Regions from separate parts of the Salinicoccus roseus genome, predicted to be linked through region 3. Evidence: predicted binding sites of a transcription regulator. Region 3 holds the regulator's gene; each other region holds the start of a gene.
The links. Region 3 encodes LexA, which represses DNA repair genes until DNA is damaged. Its sites were predicted from a motif close to CGAACATATGTTCG; they were not measured.
Positions count from the first base shown of each region.

Region 1: EDC33_RS01340 (Y-family DNA polymerase) is a predicted target of LexA. The motif match lies at 1,189-1,202, and genes of this name have one in related genera.
Region 2: EDC33_RS09595 (YolD-like family protein) is a predicted target of LexA. The motif match lies at 1,246-1,259, and genes of this name have one in related genera.
Region 4: parE (DNA topoisomerase IV subunit B) is a predicted target of LexA. The motif match lies at 827-840, and genes of this name have one in related genera.

Region 1 covers NZ_RKQJ01000001.1:242,870-245,075, forward strand. Annotated here, with positions in the region: gene EDC33_RS01330 (LCP family protein) at 1-17, shown strand, start outside; gene EDC33_RS01335 (cation diffusion facilitator family transporter) at 59-1,057, opposite strand; gene EDC33_RS01340 (Y-family DNA polymerase) at 1,218-2,206, shown strand, end outside.
Region 2 covers NZ_RKQJ01000003.1:75,873-78,078, forward strand. Annotated here, with positions in the region: gene EDC33_RS09585 (alpha-amylase) at 1-140, opposite strand, end outside; gene EDC33_RS09590 (lactonase family protein) at 141-1,160, opposite strand; gene EDC33_RS09595 (YolD-like family protein) at 1,306-1,686, shown strand; gene EDC33_RS09600 (bifunctional 5,10-methylenetetrahydrofolate dehydrogenase/5,10-methenyltetrahydrofolate cyclohydrolase) at 1,734-2,206, opposite strand, start outside.
Region 3 covers NZ_RKQJ01000001.1:585,194-587,399, forward strand. Annotated here, with positions in the region: gene tkt (transketolase) at 1-431, opposite strand, end outside; gene EDC33_RS03125 (DUF896 domain-containing protein) at 444-680, opposite strand; gene EDC33_RS03130 (hypothetical protein) at 753-1,001, opposite strand; gene lexA (transcriptional repressor LexA) at 1,142-1,756, shown strand; gene EDC33_RS03140 (CAP domain-containing protein) at 2,094-2,206, opposite strand, start outside.
Region 4 covers NZ_RKQJ01000001.1:233,934-236,139, forward strand. Annotated here, with positions in the region: gene EDC33_RS01300 (HesB/YadR/YfhF family protein) at 1-42, opposite strand, end outside; gene plsY (glycerol-3-phosphate 1-O-acyltransferase PlsY) at 60-644, opposite strand; gene parE (DNA topoisomerase IV subunit B) at 857-2,206, shown strand, end outside.

The sequences.
Region 1 (2,206 bases), 340 kb from region 3:
CGGCAGCGAATGAATAGAAAATAAAAAGGATGGCGGTTACGCCATCCTTTTTTTCGTGCTAATATTTCGGTTTCCTGTCGAGGTCGTCCTGGGTCTTCGGCCATGTACGCTTGCCGTCATTCAGTTCGAACTCCATATTCACATCCGTCACGTGCTGCTGCTTCAGGATCAGTTTTTCTATCTCATCCCTGATCCTGTTGACCTCCCTGGAAGTGAGATTCGGGTCGATTTCGGCGACGACTTCCGCGTGGAGGTTGTCGCCTTCCTTCATGACGAAGAGCTTTCTGATGTCCTTTATCTCATCGTGGCGCAGAACGATCTGTGAGACCCGTTCCTCCATGCGCGGGTCATGTTCTCCAAGTGCCCCGGCTGCATTCTCCATGAAGATCTTATAGACGATATAGAACATCGCCAGGCCGATGAGGACCGAAGCGATCCCTTCACTCTGCGAGAATCCTGTGAAGCGGGCGACGAGGATTGCGATGATTGCAAATATCGCACCCCCTGTGGCGACAGCATCCTCGAGGAAGACGAGTTTTGTGGCCGGCTTGGCCCTGTCCATATTGGCGAAGCTCGTCGTTATCGGCTTCAGGCCGTCATAGGGCATGTCCGCCTGCTGGAGCAGCTCCTTTCCGGCCTTATAGAGCACGAATGTCTCGAGTACCGCTGCGATGGCGAGGACGCCGATGTTGATCAGCAGCATGGTCGTATCGGTCTCTACAGGCAGGGGTTCCAGAATGTGGTGGAGACCCTCCCTTACCGTCTCGTAGGCGAGGATGCCGACGATGATGACTGCAAAGAGCAGGACGAGGTTCACCAGACGGCCGAAGCCGAAGGGGAAGCGCTCGGTGGGTGCCTTTTTCGACAGCCCGGAACCTATGAAGACGAAAAGCTGGTTGAGCGCATCGCCGATCGAGTGCATCATTTCGGCGAACATCGCGACGTTGGCCGTCAGGATGAAGGCTACACCTTTGAGCCCTGCGATGAAGAAGTTGACGATGGAAGCGGTGAGGGAGGCCATGCTCCCTTTTTTAAGTAATGCGATGATATCCTTCAATGAGTGTTCCTCCTTTTTCTCTGTAAAGGTTTTATAATGTCCCATACCCAATTGGCACGCATTTACTTATGAATGCAGGAGATTCGTGTCTATCCGGATGGATTCTGTGATATGATGAATATACGGATGTGCGAACATATGTTCTGTATGGAGGGATGACATGTACAATTATCATATCTGTCCGCAGCGCCATGTATTATGCGTCGATCAGAAAAGCTTCTTCGCCAGTGTCTCATGCATTTTGAAGGGGCTCGATCCCATGACGGCCAAACTTGCTGTGGTGGCGGATACGAAAAGCCTCGGCTCCGTAGTGCTTGCGGCTACACCGGAACTGAAGAAGCTCGGCATAAAGACGGGGTCCAGGCTGTTTGAAATACCGGCCCGCCGCGACATATACATCATCAATCCGTCGATGAAGACATATCTGGACTATTCGGCAAGGATTACGGAAATCGCCCTGAAATATGTGGCGCCGGAAGATTTCCATCAATACTCCGTTGATGAGTTTTTCATGGATGTGACGGAAAGCTACCGCATATTCGAGGATTCACCCTATGCTCTGGCCAAGCAGCTCAAGAAGGAAGTATATGAAGAGACGGGGATCGACTGTGCAATCGGCGTCGGGGATAACATGCTGCTCAGCAAACTGTCCCTGGATATCGAGGCGAAGCGGATGCCGGACGGCATTGCAGAGTGGCGCTATCATGATGTGCCCCGGAAGCTCTGGCCCATCAAGCCGCTCAGGAATTTCTGGGGGATCAACAGAAGGAGTGAGGTCAAGCTTAATGAACGGGGGATATTCTCCATCGGGGATCTTGCACGCTATCCGGTGGTCCATCTGAAGCGGGACTTCGGGGTCATCGGTGTGGACTGGCACCTCCATGCCAACGGAATCGACTTCAGCCTCATCCGCGAAAAGCACGCCATCCATTCCCCATCGATCGCAAAGAGCCAGATACTGATGCGGGACTACCGTTTCGATGAAATATATGTGGTGCTGCTGGAACACGTGGACGAAGTCACCCACCGTCTGAGGCTGGCGGGGAGACTGGCACGGACGATCCAGTTTGCCGTGGGGACTGCAGAAGGCAGGATATACCGCAAGCAGTTCACAGTCCGGGAAGGGACGGATGACGGGGATGTCATCAT
Region 2 (2,206 bases), on a different contig from region 3:
CCGGGATGGACGATCTCCTCGAGTGTATGGTCGACGATCACCCGCTCGGAACCGCTCGTCCGGTCCGCCAGCGGCAGAAAAAGCAATCCGACCGCAACTGCCATCAGAACCAGGACAGCCCATATGCCTCTACTGTTCATTTAGACGAATCCGACAAAGACGCCTTCCGGCACTTCCAGTTCGCCTTCCTGCCGTTCGATGGTGCCGTCGTCATTCACCCTGAACAGTACAAGGTTGTGGGAACGCTCGTGGGCACATATCAGATAGTCCCCATCCGGTGTGAGGTTGAAGTCCCTCGGCCAGTCCCCGTTCGTGGACTCGATCTGGAGGCGTTTCAGCGCTTTGCCCTCCTCAATGATTTCAAATGCGGCGATGCTGTCATGGCCGCGGTTCGATACATAGATGTATTTCCCATTCGGATGCTTGCGGATTGCAGCGCCCTGGGAATGTCCTTCGAATGATTCGGGAAGTGCGGAATATGTCTCCACAGGGAAGAATTCCCCATCATGATAGTTGGCGACGATCACTTCGTTGGAAAGCTCAGTGAAAATATAGGCATGGGTGCCGCTGTCGTCAAAAACCAGATGCCTTGGCCCGCTCCCTGCCGCAACCGTGCATTCCGAAATCTTATGCAGCTTGTCGTCCCTGATCTCAAGCGTCACAATCTTGTCCGCCCCGAGATCCACCGCTGCGATGTATCTCTTATCCGGCGTTTCAGTGACGAAATGGGAGTGGGGATTGTCCTGGCGTTCATGGGGGCCATCGCCCTCCACTTGGAAAATATCCAGACGCTCTGATGCCACGCCACGTTCATCCACGCGGTACAGCCTGATTTCCCCGGAGAGGTAGACCGCATCCACTATATAATTCTGATCTGAAGTGAGCGTCAGATGGCAGCCTGAAGCGCCTTCCTCCAGGCAGTCTTCGATGAAGCGCAGCTCCCCCGTCTCGAGATCGCTGATTTCGAATGTGGCGATGCCCGCCTTCGTCTTGCCCTTCTTCACTGCATATACGCGGTCGTTTTCGATATCCAGATAGGTCGCGTTTGGAGATTCCGCCGCCTCTTCCACGGCGGTCAGTTTTCCTGCTTCCGTGTCCAGATTGAACTTGTATATCCCTTTTCCATGCTCTTTTGTATAAGTACCGACGTACCCGATCATGCTGATTCCTCCTCCATCTTTTTCTATTATAGTAGCATACCCTCTCCCATACCCTAAATGAAAAGATAAATTCCACTTGAAAAAGCGAACACATGTTCGTATAATTGGAATTGGCAGAGGCACAGGACAATGAGGGGGGATGCAGATGGACTACCGCGATATGCCGATGGATGAACTCGACTCCAATATTCCACAGGGGCGCGGGATGATCAAATGGGCGCCCTTCGCCACCATGCCCGAACAGTTTGAAAGGGTCGACCGGATGATCAAGGACCAGACCCGGATCGAGCGGCCGGTCCTGTCCGATGACCGGCTGGATGAGATGAACCACATCCTGAAGAAGGCGCTGCATGAGAAACGGTGTGTAGATGTCGAATATTACTACGATGGCTTCCGTTTCCATGCCGAACTCAGACTCGTCCAGGTCGATACATGGAGCATGGTGCTGATCGGCCATCATCCGGACGATGATGCCGAAATGACATTCATTTCATTCATAGACATTCTGGACATCACCATGCTGTAGCGTGATATCAGAAAAGCCATGCAGAAAATTTTCTGCATGGCTTTTCTCTAGCGTTCCAGGAAGAGGACCGGTTCCTTCTGATAGTCGGTTGCCATCATCAGATGATAGGCGAGGACGGTCGTCGTAATCGCTCCGACGCCGCCGGGAACAGGCGTGATATAGGAGGCCTTGTCCTTTACTCCTTCATAATCGACATCGCCGACCATCTTTCCTTCATCGTTGAAGTTGATGCCGACATCGATGACGATCGCCCCCTCCTTCACATGCTCGGCGCGTATCAGGTTCATCGCACCGGCTGCACTGACGATGACATCTGCATTGCTGCATTTGGCCACCAGGTCATCGGTATAGAGGTTGCATGTCGTCACCGTCGCATCCCGGTTCATGAACAGCAGTGAGAGCGGCTTGCCGACTACGGCACTCGCTCCAACGACTGTCACGTTCTTCCCTTTCAGATCTATGTCATAGAAATCAAGCATCTCCATCACACCCGCCGGTGTACATGGTTCAAGCCTGTTCT
Region 3 (2,206 bases):
TAGTTGTTGCGGTTGAAGCGCGCGGCCAGATGCTTTTCAGCCATGGCCATGCCGACGCTCATCGCAAAGCCTTGTCCTAGAGGGCCGGTAGTGATCTCCACACCTTCAGTGTGCTTGAATTCAGGGTGTCCAGGCGTTTTGGATTCATACTGTCTGAAATTCTTCAGTTCCTCCAGCTCCAGCGCACCGCTCAGGTGGAGCAGGCTGTAGACGAGCATGGAACCGTGGCCGGCACTGAGTACGAAGCGGTCCCGGTTGAACCAGTCCATGGAATTCGGGTTGAAGTTCAGATGACGGCTCCACAGCGTGTACGCCATCGGCGCGGCCCCCATCGGGAGTCCCGGGTGCCCGGAATTCGCTTTTTCAACCGCATCGATTGAAAGTGTTCTGATTGTGTTGATCGCAAGCTGATCGGTTTTATCGAATGTCATAGTCATGCTCCTTTATTCTCTGGTATTTTTTTCCTGTTGAATGCGTTTAAGTTTTTCAGGTGTTACATCATTGCCTTCTGGATCGACCACCTTGGTGTTTTCCACCTGTTTTCTGAAGGAGGATCGGAAATTCTCAAGATACTCTTCCCTGAGCCCCTTCAGCTCTTCAAGTTCTTCCTTATTGATGCTGCCCGCCTTCTTTTTGGCGGCCAGTGCATTGATACGTTGCAGTTTTTCCTTTTCAAGCATTGCGAAACCTCCTGTCCACTCACATATAATTTAACACAAAAAAAAGTATGAGACCATTCCCATACTTGATAATCATTTTATGAAGCCGATCATTTCCATCAGCTGGTCCATATGTGTCCGTTCGGCGTACTGTTCGTCCGGAACAGGCGTTTCATCATCAGGCTCCATGATATCCATCTCCGTCACTACTTCATACTCATCTATATATACGATATCGGAATGTGCGTTCTCTGTATTATGGGAATCGAACATGAATATAAGACCGGCAACCAGGGCAAATGCAAAAATGGCACTCAACAGCTTGAATTCCTTCACTTTCATAGCGTCCCCCTCCAGAACATGTGTTTGTATCCACATGGTAACAGAACATCTGTTCCGGGTCAACAAGATTACGAACAAACGTTTGTAACACCACCATATATATGGTAAAATTGAATCAATAATGAGCCGGAGGTATATATATGAAGCCGCTAACAGATAGACAGAAGCAGATATATCAGTTTATAAAGACTACCGTACATGAGAAGGGCTATCCGCCAAGTGTCAGGGAAATAGGCAATGCGGTCGGCCTGCAGTCAAGCTCCACCGTCCATGGACACCTCGCCAAACTGCAGGAGAAGGGATATATAAAGCGGGATCCGACGAAGCCGCGGGCCATCGAAGTCATTACGGAGGAAAACGAACAGTATGGTCCCGTCATACATGTTCCTGTACTCGGCAAGGTCACTGCCGGTCTGCCGATCACTGCAGTCGAGAACATCGACGAATACTTCCCGCTGCCGGAACACTTCACGGCAAACCATAACAGTGAAATCTTCCTGCTGAATGTCGTCGGCGACAGCATGGTCGAAGCCGGCATACACGACGGTGACCGTGTCATCGTACGCAAGCAGAATATTGCGCATAACGGTGACATCATCGTTGCGATGACTGAAGAGGATGAAGCGACTGTCAAGCGCTTCTATAAGGAGAACGGCTACTACAGGCTCCAGCCTGAGAACTCCGCCATGGAACCGATCATACTGGACAGCGTGACCGTACTCGGCAAGGTCGTAGGACTCTTCCGGTCCTTCTGATGATTCCAGACAATAAAGGGCGCCTACCAAAATGGTAGGCGCCCTTTCTATTATCGCTTTTCCCATGCCACCCTGTCTATTCCAATCTCTTTCGATCGGCTATCTGCCAAGTATTATTCTTACCTGCTCCAAAATATCTTTCGCATCTTTCGTATCATTCTCATGTGTTTTACTGATCAACTGCATCCCCTCGTTCTACTTTTTCTATCAGGATGGGCCTTCAGGAAAAGATATAATCTTTAAAAATGCATTTTAACGCTCTTTTTCCACTTCCCCTTGGAAACGTTTTCAAACACTTTTATTTGTATAATATTATACCATAAGAAAAATATTCCATCTACTTCTGGATATAATTTTCTGTGTAATATGGAATATCTTCATCATTGTATGCTGTACCTGTCCCAAGATGCGTGAATGCCGGCTTCAGCGTGTTCACCCGGTGTTCCATCG
Region 4 (2,206 bases), 350 kb from region 3:
TTCCTTCATCCAATCCAGTGCACGATCTGTAACTTCCAACATTTCAATCATCCCTTCTGCTACATGAATGTGATTTTAGATTCTGTACCATCCATTATACGTTTAATGTTGGAGATATGTCTAACGACAATGACTACAGCGATGATGAAGGAGAATGCAATCAGCAGCGGATCCCTGAATGCCAGCGAAAGAATAAAGAATAAAACGGCACTCACTATGCTGGACAGGGATACATACTTGCTGAGCTTCAGCGTTATCAGAAAAGCGGCCAGGAGCATGATGAAGAGCAGGGGATTGTATGCCAGTACGGCACCTGCACTGGTAGCGACTGCCTTGCCACCCCTGAACTTGAGGAATATGGAGTAGACATGGCCGATGGCCGCCACAAGGCCGGGAATGAATATATGCATATCCACGTTGAGGAGCATCGCTGCAACCACTGGAAGTGCCCCCTTGAACATATCCAGGAGCAGCACGACGATGCCTGCCTTCTTCCCAAGGATCCTGAAGGTGTTTGTGGTGCCTATATTGCCGCTGCCATGCTGTCTGAGGTCGATCTTATAGAACCACAAGCCGATGAGCAGGCTGAATGGCGTGGAACCCAGGAGATAGCTCAAGACCAGGAGTATTATGATCGTTTCCATTTAAAAACCCCTTTATTATCAGGTACTAACAGTTTACCATAAATTTTTAATGGGGTATAATAAAATATAGTTTACCATAAAATTATTATGTAAACTATTAGTGTTATATGCAATATGAATACATTGATTATGGTTGCAATCCTCACGCTTTTGTATAAAAATAGAACATGAGATAAAAATAACGAACATACGTTTGTAGGAGGAAATCCGATTTGGCAAGACAGAATACTTATAACGATGATTCAATACAAATACTTGAAGGTCTGGACGCCGTAAGGAAAAGGCCTGGGATGTACGTCGGTTCCACCGATTATAGGGGGCTGCACCACCTGGTGTACGAGATCACCGACAACTCGGTCGATGAAGTCATCAATGGCTACGGCGATGAAATAAATATCACCATCAATCCGGATGAAAGCATCACCATCCGCGACAACGGGCGGGGCATGCCGACGGGCATGCACACATCCGGCAAGCCGACACCGGAAGTCATATTCACGGTGCTCCATGCAGGCGGCAAGTTCGGTGCCGGCGGCTATAAGACATCCGGCGGCCTTCACGGTGTGGGGGCTTCGGTCGTCAATGCGCTGAGCGAATGGATGGAGATCAGGATCTACCGGGATGGAAAAGTGCATGAGATGTCATTCAAGGACGGCGGCAAGCTCGACCGTCCATTGGAAGTGACCGGAAAGACGAAGCAGACCGGCACGGAAGTGACATTCAGGCCCGATGGAAAGATATTCAAGAGCGGCACTTCATTCCATTTCGAAACCATCATGGAAAGGATGCGGGAATCCGCGTTCCTGCAGAAGGGGATGCGCATTTCGATTACGGACAGGCGTCCCGAGGAGCCGCTCGAGGAAGTCTTCCAATATGATGATGGGCTGAAAGCCTTCATCAACTTCCTGAATGAGGGCAAGGATGCAATCGGTGATGTGGTCATGTTCTCCGGCGAGTACAACGATATCGTGGCTGAAGTGAGCTTCCAGTATAATGACCAGTACAGTGAAACGCTGATCTCCTTCGTCAACAATGTACGGACGAAGGATGGCGGAACGCACGAGGTCGGCTTCAAGACTGGCTTCACGCGTGTATTCAATGAATATGCACGCAAAATCAAGGAATTGAAGGACAAGGACAAGAACCTTGAGGGCAGCGACATCAGGGAAGGCCTGACTGCCGTCATCTCGGTGAAGGTCCCTGAGAACCTGCTCCAGTTCGAAGGCCAGACGAAGAGCAAGCTCGGTACGAGTGAAGCGCGGAATGTCATGGAATCGCTGATGAGCGAACATCTTCCATACTATCTGGAGGAGAACGGGGCGCTGAGCACCCAGCTAGTCAAGAAGGCGATCAAGGCAAGGAGCGTCCGGGAGACTGCACGGAAAGCCCGTGAGGAGGCTAGGAACGGCAAGAAGCGCCGCAAGGATACACTGCTTTCCGGCAAATTGACGCCCGCCCAGAGCCGCAATGCCAAGAAGAATGAACTGTATCTTGTCGAAGGGGACTCTGCAGGCGGATCTGCAAAGCAGGGCCGCGACAGGCGATTCCAGGCCATCCTGCCG